2 regions of the Saccharicrinis fermentans DSM 9555 genome follow, and region 1 is predicted to be linked to the other one. Evidence: riboswitches for the same ligand, from Rfam matches in the RefSeq annotation. Region 1 holds a riboswitch; the other holds the start of a gene.
The links. A riboswitch is a leader RNA that binds a small molecule or an ion and turns the genes downstream of it on or off. The one in region 1 is predicted to bind cobalamin.
Positions count from the first base shown of each region.

Region 2: another riboswitch for cobalamin. It lies ahead of CYTFE_RS31750 (radical SAM protein); the one in region 1 lies ahead of CYTFE_RS27530 (TonB-dependent receptor).

Region 1 covers NZ_KI912107.1:5,121,828-5,129,717, forward strand. Annotated here, with positions in the region: gene mnmH (tRNA 2-selenouridine(34) synthase MnmH) at 73-1,095, shown strand; gene selD (selenide, water dikinase SelD) at 1,203-2,234, shown strand; gene CYTFE_RS0121130 (YwbE family protein) at 2,317-2,511, opposite strand; cobalamin riboswitch at 2,826-3,045, shown strand; gene CYTFE_RS27530 (TonB-dependent receptor) at 3,158-5,341, shown strand; gene CYTFE_RS0121140 (PepSY domain-containing protein) at 5,388-6,806, shown strand; gene CYTFE_RS0121145 (sirohydrochlorin cobaltochelatase) at 6,832-7,692, shown strand; gene CYTFE_RS0121150 (ABC transporter substrate-binding protein) at 7,715-7,890, shown strand, end outside.
Region 2 covers NZ_KI912107.1:138,484-146,373, forward strand. Annotated here, with positions in the region: gene CYTFE_RS28180 (T9SS type A sorting domain-containing protein) at 51-1,925, opposite strand; gene CYTFE_RS28185 (hypothetical protein) at 1,937-3,061, opposite strand; gene CYTFE_RS0100705 (T9SS type A sorting domain-containing protein) at 3,070-3,546, opposite strand; gene CYTFE_RS0100710 (DUF4465 domain-containing protein) at 3,619-4,848, opposite strand; gene CYTFE_RS0100715 (DUF6580 family putative transport protein) at 4,941-5,510, opposite strand; cobalamin riboswitch at 5,620-5,834, opposite strand; cobalamin riboswitch at 5,978-6,161, shown strand; gene nrdD (anaerobic ribonucleoside-triphosphate reductase) at 6,120-6,356, shown strand; gene CYTFE_RS31750 (radical SAM protein) at 6,364-6,672, shown strand; gene CYTFE_RS24365 (sulfatase family protein) at 7,091-7,890, opposite strand, start outside.

The DNA of each region.
Region 1 (7,890 bases):
TGATGCTTATTTAAAAAGGAAAAATGAGTATAAGTAAGTTAAGGTTTGTCTATAAAGTAGTATTTTTGTGCAATGACCGATATATTAATCAATGAATATTTTAGCGCATATGCTTCCTATCCGGTTATTGACGTAAGGTCACCCGGGGAATTTAAGAAAGGGCATATTGTGGGAGCATATAATATTCCACTTTTTACCGATGCCGAACGTGCGCATGTTGGAACGGTTTATAAACAGAAAGGGCCAGATAAGGCTATGAGCTTGGGTTTAGAGTATGTGACTCCTAAGTTGCGTTGGTTTGTGGAACAGGCAGCATTGGTTGCACCGCAAAAAAAAGTTGTAGTACACTGTTGGCGTGGAGGAATGAGGAGTCATGCTTTTGCGGAGCACCTGGAAGAGAATGGGTTCGAAGATGTGAAGGTGATTGAAAAAGGCTATAAGGCTTTTCGGAATTTTGTATTGGATAGTTTTACTGTTGAGATGCAGCTAAAGGTGATAGGTGGTTATACGGGAAGTGGCAAGACACGTATTCTATCTCGCTTAAAGGAAGAGGGATGTCAGGTTATTGATTTAGAGGGACTGGCTTGTCATAAAGGATCGGCTTTTGGATCTATTGGTGAAGATGATCAGCCTACTGTTGAACAGTTTGAGAATAACTTGTTTGATCAATGGCGGATGCTGGATTTTAATCGGCCTGTATATGTTGAGGATGAAAGTCACAATATTGGTGCTGTGAAGATTCCTATGGGTTTGTATGAGAAAATGAAGGATGCCAAGGTGTATTTCTTGAATATTCCCAAGGAGAAAAGGGCCTTGGCTTTGGTGAAGGAATATGCGGGTATAGATGATGATTTGTTGAAGCAAGGGATCCTTAAAATTACCAAACGTTTGGGAGGACTGGTTGTAAAAGAAGCGTTGCAAGCCTTAGAGAATAAAGATTATTTTAAGGTAGCTATGCTTACTCTTAATTACTACGATAAAGCGTACTGGAGAGGAGTGCAAAAAAGAGATAGGCATAAAATAGTCTATTGTGAATTGACGAATTGTGATCCTCTTGTTAACGCAGCCTATATCAAACAACATGTTAATGGATAGCATGTTGCAAAGCATCATGAAATGAGCTATGAAAACACTGATACCACATGGGTTGATGTTTTGTTCTGGCGAGTTATATGTGGCCATTGAAGATTAAATTTAAACATATGAAGGATATAAAATTAACGAGCTATAGTCACGGCGCCGGCTGTGGCTGTAAAATTTCGCCTCAGGTTCTCGATTCAATATTGGTGAGTAGTGTTACTCCTGTTTTGGATGATAGGTTATTGGTGGGTAATGATAGTCGTGATGATGCGGCCGTTTATGATATGGGAAATGGAATGGGCATCATTAGTACAACAGATTTTTTTATGCCTATTGTTGATGATCCTTTTTCGTTTGGGAAGATTGCTGCGGCCAATGCCATAAGTGATGTGTATGCCATGGGTGGACAGCCTTTAATGGCCATTGCTATTTTGGGCTGGCCCATTAATAAAATCCCGGCAGAAGTGGCGAGTGAGGTTTTGAACGGAGGACGTGAAGCGTGTAAAGAAGCTGGGATTATACTGGCAGGAGGACATAGCATTGATAGCCCAGAACCTATATTTGGTTTGGCTGTAACAGGAAAAGTGGACTTGAATCATCTTAAACAAAATAATACCGCAACAGAGGGGTGTCGATTATATCTAACAAAACCGTTGGGCGTTGGGATTCTTACTACAGCCCAGAAAAAAGGACTGCTAAAAGAAGAGCATAAAAATGTGGCTCCGGATGCGATGAGTAAGTTAAATAAGATAGGTCAGGATTTGTCCAGAATTTCAGGGGTAAAAGCCATGACGGATGTTACTGGTTTTGGTTTGTTGGGTCATCTGCGTGAGATGTGTGAAGGGAGTAAGTTGACCGCGTATATCAAGCATGAAAATATACCTCGATTTGATATGTTAGACGAATATATTGCGCAGGACTGTATCCCCGGAGGTACCCATCGAAATTGGGACAGCTTTGGAGATAAGATTAATTTGGCCGATTTGCGTTTGAAAAGTTTGCTTTGTGATCCACAAACAAGTGGTGGATTATTGATTGCCGTTGAGCCAGCGTCATGCAGAGATGTAGAGGAACTGCTTAAAAAATATGATGTGGAAGCCAAAAGCTTTGGAGAGTTGAAAGCTCAAGCAGAAAAATGGGTAGTGGTAAGCTAAGTTAACTTCGTGTTTTACCATATAAAAACTCCCGTTTAACTTTGGTTGAACGGGAGTTTGTATCTTTCAAAATAAGAAAGTATTAAAGCTTTATGAGCTTAACTCTTCCGACCTGACCGCTTTTTAATTTGCATTCAATTCCTTTCAGGTGAAAGGGTGCTTCATCAATAACATCCTGAACAACACCGTGTGTTAAATGTCCTGAGCGCTCATCTTGTTTCTGAAGAATCGCTACTTTTGTTCCCTTCTTAATGTTTTTTCTTTCTCTTCCGTCCATTAATCTGTCACTTATAAATATATAATCGTTATTCTATTTTGATGTGCTTTTATTAAAGTTAATTCGTCAAAGCGAAGTGCCTATTATAGTTGTGTTTTGTTGTGAAAAATGGCCTACAAATTTATTACAATAGTGTAATATAAGCAAATGTTAGTTCAGTGTTAAGCGTATTTTAACTTTTTTTTACCAATGGACAGGTGTAGTCTGAAAACAAAAGTTCTTTTGTTTTTTATTTAGTTAGCTCTTCAACCTTGGGTGTTCAGTAATCATTTATTATTAAGTCTCTGTTTATTGCAATAGTAAATTAATTACTTAATTTTGCGGCCGTAAATGGTTCTTTTAGTTGTATGAACATACAATTGGATTAAAAGGGAATGCAGTGAAAATCTGCAACAGTTCCCGCTGCTGTAAGTCCACCTCCGGTATTCCGGAAACAAGGGGTTTTTAAACTTCTGCCACTGTTTGTCATCAGATGAATGGGAAGGCATAAAAACCTGGACAAGTCAGAAGACCTGCCATTACTTAATATTTTAAACATTTTGCTTCCGGGAAAGAAGTTATTGTTTTGAGCAGTTTTTCATTGTTCTTACATTATTCTCTTGATTTACGGAATTGCAAAGTGAAGTTGTTATTTTAAACTTTTACTATGCAAAGGATTATTAATGTAGCTGTTATGCTATTGCTTACAGCATTTATTGCGCATGCGCAGGAGGCTGAGCTAAAAGGAGTGGTCATCCTCAAAAACAACCAGCAGCCCTTACCGGGTGCCAACGTTTATTTTTCTGGGACAACAACAGGTACGGCCACAAACAACAAAGGGGTGTATCAATTAAAGAAGTTAAAGCCAGGGGTCTATGACTTAAGTGTTTCATTTTCTGGATTTAAGAAGGTGAAAAAAAGTGTGTCTCTCCAGAAGGGGGAGAATGTTGTGAATATTGAAATGGTTGAGTCGGACCATAGCTTGGGCGAGATTGTGGTGACTGGTACAGGAACGGCTCATCATTTAAAAACGGCTCCTGTACCCACCGAACTTATTAGTAAAAAGGCTATTGCCAATGCAGGGGCATCTGATTTTAACGATTTGATGCTCAATATAAGCCCATCCTTCGAGTTTAACCCCGGAACAATGGGCTCTTTTATGTCAATCAATGGTTTAGGCAATGATTTTATATTGGTTTTGATTGATGGTAAACGTATGTACGGAGATATTGGAGGACAGAATGATTTGAGTCGCATTAACCCTGATGATGTTGAACGCATTGAAATATTAAAAGGGGCAGCTTCTTTGCTGTATGGCTCTGATGCCATTGCAGGGGTGATTAATATCATTACCAAAAAATCGAAGCAAAAACTGAATGTGTCCAATACCACCCGTATTCGTGATTATGCTACGATCCAACAAAGTAATACGGTTGATTTAAATTTTGGAAAAATATCGTGGAATGGAAATTTTAATCATAAAAGCAGTAATGGTTGGCAATTGAGTCCATACGAATTGGATGGAAATGACTTGGTGGAAACCGAGGCAAAGGCTCAAAATAAATATACAGATCATACCTTTAGTCAGGTGTTAACCTTTCGTGCCAGCGATAAATGGGAGGTGTATGCTGGTCATTCAGTTTACGAAAAAGATATGTTCAGACCACAGTCAGTGGGTAAGTATGGATATTACTTTGATGATAAGACCTTTGAAATGGGAGCTAAGTATTTGTTGAATAGAAAGGATTATATTTCATTGGATTACAATTATGACCAATTCCGTTACTATTATAGGTATAACCAAGATTACAAAGATTATTCCGATGGTGATAAGTCTATTAATAATGATCAGCGTTTGAATAATATACGCTTAAAGTATGTGATGGCCATCTCTAAGAATAATAAGTTGACCCTAGGAGAGGATTATACTGAAGAAAAAATGGTGTCGGAGGATCGTTTGGAGGAGGGAGAAGCAGCAGCTCATACCATTGCTGTTTATGCACAGGATGAAATTACCTTGTTCAACCATTTGAATGTAGTGGCAGGTATTAGAGCCGTCAAGCATAAAGAGTTTGGAGGCGCATTTACACCTAAAGTATCTGTTCTTTATAAATTGAATAGTCTCAACTTTAGAGCTACTTATGGACAAGGATTTAAAGCTCCCACATTGAAAGAGTTGTATTATGCCTATGAAAAAGGAGGGACTTTATATATGGGTAATCAGGATTTGGATCCTCAGAGGTCACAGTTTTATTCCGCAGGCATTGAGCTCAATCACCATGTGATATCGGCCAGTTTAACGGCTTATGAGAATGAAGTGAATGACCTGATAGATTATAGGGATGTTGAATTGCTTGAGGGTGACGCTGAGAACGGAATCAGTAAACGACGCCAGCATTACAATGTGGATGAATCACGGTCGCGAGGCTTTGACTTTTTGATGAATGCGAAATTGGGGGCTGGCTTTACCTTGGGAGGTGGATATAGCTATGTGGATGCTAGAGATCTTAGTAATGATGAACGTCTGGATGGTGTGGCGCAGAATTATGGTAATGTAAGGGTGAATTACGAACATGCCTGGAAGTCGTACCGTTTTAATGCTAATGTGATAGGGCGTATTCAGGATGATAAATCATATGATAATGGTGATGATAATGCCAAAGGATATGATTTATGGAAAGTAACCACCAATCATCGGTTCTCCAATTTGGGTGCTTTTGTGCTAGAAGCCCAGCTGGGTATCGATAATGTATTTGATTATGTAGATGATAGTCCTTATGGTTCGCATTACGGAACCATTCACCCCGGACGTACTTTTTTTGCTGGCGTAACTATTCATTTTGCACAATAAAGATATTTTGAAACAGATTAATAAACAGATTATAAAAATTCATAATATGTCAGGTTCTTTTTTGAGCCTGATATTTGTGTTTTGGTGCTTTTCAGGAATCGTGTTGATTTTTGATGGCTTTCCCCACGCTTCTCGCGAAGAGCGTTTTTTGCATCTGGCAGAGTTTAGTCCGGAGGCATTGACCAACTTGCAAGCTCCGTCAGAAACATTTAAAGGGAATGTTTCGCTTGAGATTAGCGATGGAAACCCCGTTTATCGTGTTCGTTCCGGTAGGAAAAGCAATAAAGTATTTGACGCACGTACTTTAATGGAGGTGCCAGTGTTTACGGAGGCATATGCCCAAAGCTTAACAGAGTCTTTTAATGGCCATCCGGTGCGTAAGATAGAACGGATGGACGATCTAAGTCAGTGGGTGCCATGGAATTACTATAAGCCTTTGTTGCCTTTTTACAAATGTTATATGGCGGATAAGGAGCATACGGTACTGTATGTGTCGGCCAAAACAGGAGAGATCATTCAGGAAACAAAGCGACTGGAGCGATGGAGTGCCCGATTGGGTGCCATTCCTCATTGGATTTATTTTAAGCAACTCAGGTCTTTAGAAAAAACATGGAGACTGGTGGTGATAATACTGGCCTCCTTGGGAATATTGATGACCGTGACTGGTATTTATGCAGGAGTAATACGTTATAGAAAACGCTCGAAGAATAGTATAACCCCCTATAAAAAGTTTTGGTATAAGTGGCATCATATCACGGGTTTCTTCTTTGGTTTTTTTGTGTTTACCTTTGTTTTAAGTGGACTTATTTCGGTTAGTTCCATCCCGGATTGGATGGTTGGTGTAAAAAAATCAGATAAGGTAAAAGTGGGTTGGAATCAAAAATTAGACCTGCGTATGCATCATCATACTACACCTTGGAATATTTACAAAGCATTGGATAATAAGGATGGTGTGCGAAAGATAGAATGGAAAAGCGTTTTGGGTCAGGCGCAGTATCATGTTTATTATGAGGACTATCAGAAGCCGGATGTTTATACATTGTATAACGATAGTGTGATTTCGCAGCGACCTTATTCAATGAGCGATATACAGTCTCAGGCAAATATATTATTAGGTCAAATTCCGTTTTCGATACAAGAGCAGTTCACATACGATAATTATTATGCTGGTTCAGGAATGATTTATTTGCCTCAACCAGCCTATAAAATAATGGTGGACGATGTCGCAAATACTTGGTTATATATTGACCCGGCCAGCGGAGAAGCAGTAAAAACCCTGACACGAAATACGCGCTTACGCAGGTGGTTGTATCGTTTTTTGCATACGCTGGATATTCCCATGCTTAAAAAAATGGATGGATTGCGTAAAACGATTCTGGTGTTGCTGTGTTTAATGGGATTGGCCATTAGTGTAACAGGGTTTGTAATAGGTATAAAGTGGTTTAAAAGGAACTTGGGCTGGTAAAATGAAGGCTGTTAAAAGTATGATAATGAATAAAAACTGGTGTAAAATATTATTGTTTGTGGTGTTATCGTTTAAAATGTCATCCGCTTTTGCAGATGTAAAAACGGAGAAGGCGATTCTTTTGGTAACCTTTGGTACCAGTTATCCGGAGGCAAGGCTGGCTTTTACTCATATTGAAGATATGGTGAGAGCTGAATTTCCAGATACAGAAGTACGATGGGCTTATACGTCCAAGATTATTAGAAAGATATTAAAGAAAAGAGGCGAACATGTTCACTCTCCGGCAGAGGCCTTGGCCATATTAGGCGAAGATGGGTATACACAGGTGGCGGTTCAGTCGCTTCATATTATTCCCGGCGAAGAATATGAAAATTTAAAGGCCACTGTTAATGCATTTAATAAAATGCCCAAGGGTATTCAGCGTGCAAAATTGGGTGCTCCCCTTTTGTATGATCATGAAGATCATATGAAACTGGCGCGTGTGATAGATGATGAGTTCAAAGAAAAAATAGGTGAGAAAAAAGCTTTGCTTCTAATGGGCCATGGCACGAGTCATAGTGCCAATGTTTATTATCCGGGGTTTCAGTATTATTTGAATCAAATATCTCACAAATATTTTGTGGGTACAGTTGAAGGTTTTCCCACTTTGGAGGAGGCGATTCCTCAGTTAAAAAAGAGCGGGATAAAAACAGTAATGCTTACTCCGTTTATGTCGGTGGCAGGCGATCATGCCCGTAACGATATGGCAAGTGATGAGGAAGATAGCTGGAAAAGCTTACTGGAAAAAGAAGGATTCAAGGTGGAGGTGGTGTTAAAAGGACTGGCTGAATATAGTTCGGTGGTAAATATATGGATGGAGCATTTAAAAGCAGTATATAGCGAATAATGATGGCGTAATTATTGGTGAAATGTTGAAATTTAATTTAAAAGTGATGAGTAAGTTGCTGATAGTTTTGTTTTTGAGTTGCATGCTTTCTTCTTGTAATGGAGATGCAAGTAAGTCGAATAAAAAGAAAGAAACAGAGACGGAACCGGTTGTTTTAAGACATGCCAGGGAATTTTCTATCGGGAAGTCGGCAGATCA
Region 2 (7,890 bases), 5.0 Mb from region 1:
GGAGTTTTCTTGCAAAGACTAATTATGGAACATTCGTTTAGTTAACTCATTTATTTCTTTTGAAATTTCAGTGTTTTTATATCAGTACCTGAATTGATAGTTATAAGATAAATGCCCGAATTCAAATGCCCAACATAAATAGACTGACCGTAAGAATAGTTATTTAATTCACCTACTCTAATCCCCGAAATATTGAAAACTTCGATGTTAACCCTTTCTGCATTTTTAATATTAATAAAGTTGCTTGCTGGATTAGGGTAAATCGGATACTCTTTGTCGGAAGAACTATTTGTAACAATTGATGTAGGCTCATCGTCTCGAACAGATACAGGAATGGTAGTTTGTCCCATCTTTCCATTTGTCTGACATTTTATAATAATTCCTATATCGCCAACCGATTTAAGTTCAAATGTTATTTTGCCATCAACTATTTCGGCATCGGCAATAGTCATGTCATGACCACCAAATATCATGTAAATAAATGTAGCATCAGGATCGTTAGGGTCGGTAAATAGCCCTTCTAAATCGTAAGTAAAACTATCGCCCGGTTTCCCAACAACATTTTCAATAGTATTGTTGGCGACAATAGCATCAACACCTCCAACTTCGATATTTATATTAAATTCACGGAATATTCCTGTGTAAAATGTTTCCCAGATATAGCTTGTGCCTCCACGTCCAACAATCGAATCAACTATAACACTATCAAGTTTAACACCAGATAAAGTGTCGTCAGGGTCTTCCCAAATGCTTGTAATTACGACATCTCCTTTTGCTACTGGTGTTAGTAGGCCGTCGGCAGAGATGGTAGCGACAGCTTCGTTGCTGCTTTCCCATGTAATCATGTAATTTGCCGGCATGTCGGGATATTGTAACCGCCCCATATTTACCACGTAACTTTCAAATTGAAAATTTTCGCCCGTGTACCATTGCAAGTTTGTTGCTACAGGAAACCCTCCCGGATGCGGCGGCTGGTTGCTTACTATAGTGTGAGTTACGCCTTCAATAGTGTCATTTGGCATAACATCTGCAATGCCTGTTATCTCGGTAGAGTTTTCGCCTAACCATCCCGCATTTTGTGCAACACCGTTGTACACTTTTACCCAATGAATTTTATCTAAATCAACATGGTTTCCATTTGCATCAATTGCCCAATGGATATCAAAAGCATCGCCGCCGCAGCCTTCTTGAACATCCAAAGTGTAAGGATTATCAGGGGTTAAAAACCAATCTTCAACATGACTATTATTAATGATAGATTTATTATCGGCATAACCATAGTCAAAATCAAGGTTTACCCACAAGCCGTCTGTAACACTTTGTGTAGATTTATGCTTTAATAGCGTACCATGTAGGGTATAGCTATCCTGATCGATATGCGGAAAACTATCGGCAGATGGATAATGTTCCTGTGTGTGAAATTCTTTCATATAACGTACAATCCCTTCATTTTCCTCATTGTCCACCCATGGAACATCGTATTTACCATGAGGATTGGTATAAGTTATGGCATAGTTATAAGTAGTTGCTGAAAGGTGATGGTCGCTTCCCATCAATTCGTACCATGTATCGTCAGGCAATCCGTTTTCATTCTCGTCTTTCATTACCTGTACTATACCGGGTTCCGAACTTCCAAGAAAAGCATTACCAAAAACGGTAAAATCTACACCATAAGGGTTATCGGAGTCGTTTTCAATAGGCTCGTCGAACCCTACAATAATATATCCACCCCAAAATCCGAGTGATACCATTCGCCCATTTTTTTCAGGAGAGCCTTTTATGCTTTCGGCATTCCACGGCAAACCTGGGCTGATATTTATAAACTGTCCAGGGGCAGGAGTATATTCTATTATCTCAGAAATGTACTGAGCCTTTACTAAAGATGTAGCAAAGACCAGTATACTTAACATTATCATCCTTTTCATAAGTTCGATGTTTAAAAAGACCTTACGCAACGAACGTTGGTCTTATACTCTATCTCGCTATAATATGGAGCCGCATCACCTGAATTATTTAGTTTTCCAAATCCTCTTCTTACAAGGTTTTTATCTGAACTATTGCTATATTTATAAGCATTAGTGCCATTTATTGACTGACCTGCTCCAATATTACCATCAACTAGTTTATCTAAATAAAGCACATCTGCAAACCAATATAAATGAGTATAATCATTACTAGTCCAAGGAATACCAAGCTTATCAATCATACCTTGATTGTTAAAAGCATTTCCTAATATTTCGGCTTCTGTTATTGTCGGTAATCTCCAATCAGTAAATTCTTTGCCTGCTTCATCAAAACGACTAGCGTCAGAACAAAGACGAGGAGCGTCGTAGTAATATACCATTGTTTCAGGGTCACTTCCATCGTATGCTTGGTCAGTTAATGCAATTGCTAAGCCGTGTGTCCCTTTGTCATTTACATAAAATACGACACCTCCTTGAGCAGAATCGCCCACAGCATAAGTTTTAGTTTCTTGTTGTTGTGTAGGTAGTTTTGCAAAACCATCATTGCTTAGGTAAATTGTATCGTTTGAGATAGATAGGGTTTGTAATTCGTTTGTTTCAGACCTATCAGCATTGTTCCACTTTGTTGTATCAGCTGCTGTAATTTTTGAAGCTATGGAAGCATCGAATACAGGATCGATTTCGCTTACACCACCAACAATTGATTCTGCTGTTTTAGCATGCATAGCATAAGGAACACTAAGTAATTGACTTATGCCCTCCACATCGTATGTACCGTTGTTATCAATATCTGTTTGGGTTTTAATAAAGAATTTACCATCAGCCCAATCAATAACATCCCATCCTGTTTGTCCGCCAAACTCAATGCTTACCAAACCGTTGCTATTAGGTGTTGGATTAAGAATTTCTGAGTATTCTTCACTTGCAGAAGTCGCATCATCGCCTTTTAATACGCTAAGTTTCATGCCAACTTGTGTGGTGACTAATTCACCACTTGCATTGCGGACTACTGCTTGATAACTCATTTTTTCGGGAGATTGAGCAAACACACTTATAGTTACTATTACTGCTACTAAAATTGTATATATCTTTTTCATCTTTATTTCTACTGTTTAATAATTTTAAATTCTTTGATTGATTGATTTTGGTTAATGATTCTCACAAAATAGGTTGACGGTAAATAATTGTTCATGTCAATTTGTGTTTCATTGCCCATAATGTTTTGTGATTGTAATAAATTACCCTTTATGTCAAAAAGTTGAAAATTCAAGGTTAAATGTTCTAAGTTTTCTATTTTCAAATTAAGGTAATTGCTTGTTGGATTAGGATATGCCGATACCGCAAGGCTGATACCCGTTTCTTTAATCCCCGTTGTTACATAAATTTCGTAGGCTTGCTGTACGCCTTGTGTTACAGTACCATTTGCGCCTGAGTTAGTATTGTATGCTACCTGCCCAACTGAATAACTTACCGAGCCTGCATTGCACGAAACATCACCTGCAGAAGCAGATATGATTTCCTGAGCATGTATTCCCGTTATGGCAATCTCCAACAGGAATATAAGTGATAAAATAAATTTCATTTGTGTAATATTTTTAATGCAAAAAGAACATCTATGGGCATACTAAGCCCATAGATGCTTTATTTTGTATAATTAGTTTTTAATAAAAGTTATTGATGCTGTACGTCCTCCATTTTCGCAATGGATTATATACATTCCGGGATATAAATCACTAACAGGAATGTCAAATGAAGAAGCAGTTGTTTTTAGTTTTTTAGCAAGATTACCTTCTTTGCTAAAAATGCTAATATTACTGCCTGTTTCTGTTTTTACAGTAAGTACACTGCTTACAGGGTTAGGCAAAACCGTAATTGTTAAATCCGAAGCTTGAGCTTTTGCTTTTGAATTAGGATACCCGGGTGTTGGTAAAGTAGCATGATTATTATTTGTTGACGCACAAGTAGTACAACCAACTTTAATCTCATCTACACAAAGATACATAGGTGTATTGGGGCCGTATTGCCCTGCATCGCTGGTTGTAAGTTCAAACGCTAAAGAATCCACTGTTCCCAAACTTTGTAGGTTTACCCATTTCCAGTTATCAACAACATAAGCTGTCGAACCTGTATAATCAGCAAGGTAATAAGCCACTGTATCAGTTTGTGTACCGTTCAAAAAGCCTCTGATAGTTACATAATAGTAATCTCCATAATCAAAAGCATCAGCAAAACCATCACCACATTTAATTGATTTGTATGTGTATGCGTTTAAGGTTAGGAAAAGCCCACAGATAGAATCATCCTGACTTAAAGCTAGGCCACAATGTCTATATGCGAAGAAACCTTCGTTATATCCATCATACATAACAGCGTACATATCATCCTCCCTGCTTTTTGCACCATCTTTAGGCATTGCAGCAAACTGACTGTGGAAATTTGTACAGGTGGAATCACATGATGGGTCGCAATCAAAAGCCCGTGTATTACTTACAGTAAATCCATCCCAGTAAGGCATACTGCTCCAAGTAGTATCGGCATAGTGCATAAAAGTCAAACATTCTTCCTCATAATTCCAAAATCCTCTATTGGCAGCTATTTGGTCGTTGTATTCATAAGTATGATTCCATACCTTTGTATAGGTATATTTATCTATTAACGAATCTGTACTAATTTCAAAATCAGCAGTATAACAATCATCACAGCTACGTGATGCCGATTGAGATGTGCTGAGAGAAGCAGTTGGAGTAGATTTCTTACTTGCTGGTGATTCAGTAGTTTTGTTACCTTGTAATGCTTGTATAGCATATACATTTTCTGGCCTTTGTGCTAAAAGGCTCATAGAGCAACACAAGAATATTGCAACTAATAAGTACATTTGTTTCATAATGCAATTTTTAAATTATTATTAATTGTGTTATTACTGAGGGACGGCAGATAGTTTTGGCGAACGCTGCCGTTCCGTTTTTAAAATCTTTTTTAAATTGTCTTTAATTTTAATGTCGGTATTTTATATTGTGCAAATTCAAAGGAACCGAATAGGATCCCGCAATAAACTAAATCACCCATTAATGAATTTTTAAAGAATGGAATAGCCACAGTGTAGCATGTTAGTAAACCGCTAAAGTCTTTTGTGTACATTGTCTCGGAAGTCCACACCCCAAAATTTGAGATTAAAAAGAACAATAGTGATGCTGATAAAGAAGCTACAAGGATGTTTTGAGGTTTAATTGGTTTAAGAAGAAAGAAACCAAGCTCACCAATGATAATGAAAGCCAGGTATGTCCAATAAAATCCTGGATAGAAAAAGGTGAAACCATTGAAATACTGAGCGTAAATAGTGTTGTTTATGACTATATCGCTAAGCCACATGGATAAAACCGGGATAATAAGTGCAATGTGCTTTTTTGAAAAGTAGGCTGAACTAAACAGTGCCATAGCCGCTATGGGTGCAAAATTTGGAGGATGTGGTATTAATCTGCTAAAAGCTGCAAATAATACTAAAAGGGAAAGAACCCCAAAACGAATGTCAATTTTTTGTTTTTTCATCGTTACTGCAATTTTCGTTACCTATTAAGTTTTGATTTTGCAGCATACGATGAGAAAGGAAGGCCAAGGAAACATCGTTCTGATTAGCTATCTGTTCTCCGCAGACTGCAAAATCTATGTTATACTGGCAGGTCTTCTGACTTATCTCACTTTAGGTTCCTTCTCATCCGCCAACTGGCGGGCAATGGAATAATACCTAAAGCTGTTTTGAGAATTACAGCAGCGGGAACTGTTGTCGAATTACACGACATTCCCTTTTAATTTCTATTTCAATTAAACTGATTGTTAAATTGAAATTTGAAAACCAATGATGCGACAAATATACTTTACAAATAATGATTCTCAGCTAAAAAAATGAAAAATAGTTTTAAACAATCTGTAACCCAGAGGAAATGGGAGCTAGAGTATTAGATATTTTTTTTCTATTGATAACGAAAATATTGAAGACTCTTTATTTTGAAGTAAACTTGCACAGTCACTTATTGGTTTCTTAACACATCTTTTTTTTGTGTTTGGATGAAAAGGGAATCTTGTTAAAATCAGGAGCTGTCCCCGCAGCTGTAAGTCTATTTACGTTTTGGTAATCAAAAAAGTCATTGTCCCGATATAATTGTAGCTAATGAGCAAACTTACCCAAAAGGAGGTCAACCATACTATACAAATTCAACCCAATTGCCTGTAAATTATACTGATGATTTATTTGAGGCTTTACGTATTCAATATTCATTGCAAACCAAATATACCGGAGGTACTGTTTTTCATACTTCCTTAGGCGAAAGCCAACTGCCAACAAGTTCGGTAAAGCAGTTAATTAAAAAAGTGACAGCAAACTATAAGCTTCCATAAACAAAGCTTGATAGATTACCCAGGTAATATATCGGCAGTAATATTTACTTGTGGCTGCAATTTTAGTTGTAATTATTGTCACAATCCTCAATTAATAGATTCTGATCTAAAAGACCATTCAAATGAGTTAAGCGAAGAAGTGATTTTGGAATGGATTAGCCAAAATAGCAAAATGCTTGATGCTGTTGTTGTAACTGGGGGTGAGCCAACGTTACATAGTATGTTACCCAGTTTCATTCAGAAGATTAAGCAATTAAGGATTAAAGCGAAAATGCCAGCAGATTTAAACCTGTTTTTAAGGCTCCCGCTAGGCTAATGGCCTAGCGGCAGTCTACTCCTTTAGCTTTGTATTGGACAATCAGATTAAAATAACTTAGTTTTGAATTAACCGAAAAGAGTAAAAGTGAACTAAGGTCTACTCCAGTTTTTTAGGACTATCAATCAAATTAGTCTTTTACTCTTTCATTGAAATGAACCAGTTAGAATCTTAGGTTTTCAGGCTTATTAAAGGAGTTGTTCGGCTCCTTTTATACAGGTTCGATGCCTGTGTAAAAGGAAAAGGTATGCCTTAAATAAAGCATACCTTAATGCAAAGAAATCTTCGGTATAATAATCACCATCGGTCGCTGTTCGGCAAGAATAAAGTTAGAAATTAATTCTTTAAAAATGTTTGTTTAAGTCTTAGAATTCGATTGTATGTAGGGCTATATCTATTCTTAAATTTGAAAGCTAAATTACCATTTATAAGGTACAGTTCCTGTTGAATCAATAGAATGTTCCCATTTTTCAACATAAGAAGAGCCTGTTAAAAATTCATCGTCCATACGCTTAAGCTCCTCTGTTAGAGTTTCCTCTAAATTTTTAATGATAGATTCAAAAGCGGGATCTCCTTTTAAGTTTTTTAGCTGGTATGGATCTGAAACATTATCAAAAAGTAACCAATCTCCAGATAAATCTTTGGCGTACGTATACTTTTTTGTTATAACACCTCTAAATTCTTTTCCTCCTCTAGCTCTACTCCATTGACCAAATGGTTGGATACAAGTTACAAGAGAAGCCTTCCGAGTGTCTTCTTTTTTTCCAAGCAATACATCTGTAATATCTTCTCCATCTAAATTTGCAGGTATATTCAATCCTGACATTCCCAACATAGTAGGTAATATATCCAAGGAATTTAATAGGAAATCGCTTTTTTTACCATTAGTTCCAAATAGTGCCGGATATTTAATTATAAAAGGTACCTTCGCAGATTCGTTATAGATTCTTTGCTTCTTAGTTTCACCATGACTATAAATCATATCACCGTGGTCTGAAGTGAAAACGAATATAGTATTTTCTTCAATATTACATCGTTTAATTGCGTCTTGTAATTGTTTTATATAACTATCTAATGCAGAGCAATGTGCGTAATAACCTTTTAAGGTTTTCTTTGCTTTTTTAGTAAATTCTTCTGGCACATTTGGCCTAAGTTTTATATCAACATTAGTATATAAATCTTGAAATTCTTTGGGTGCAGTTTGATAAGGCGCATGAG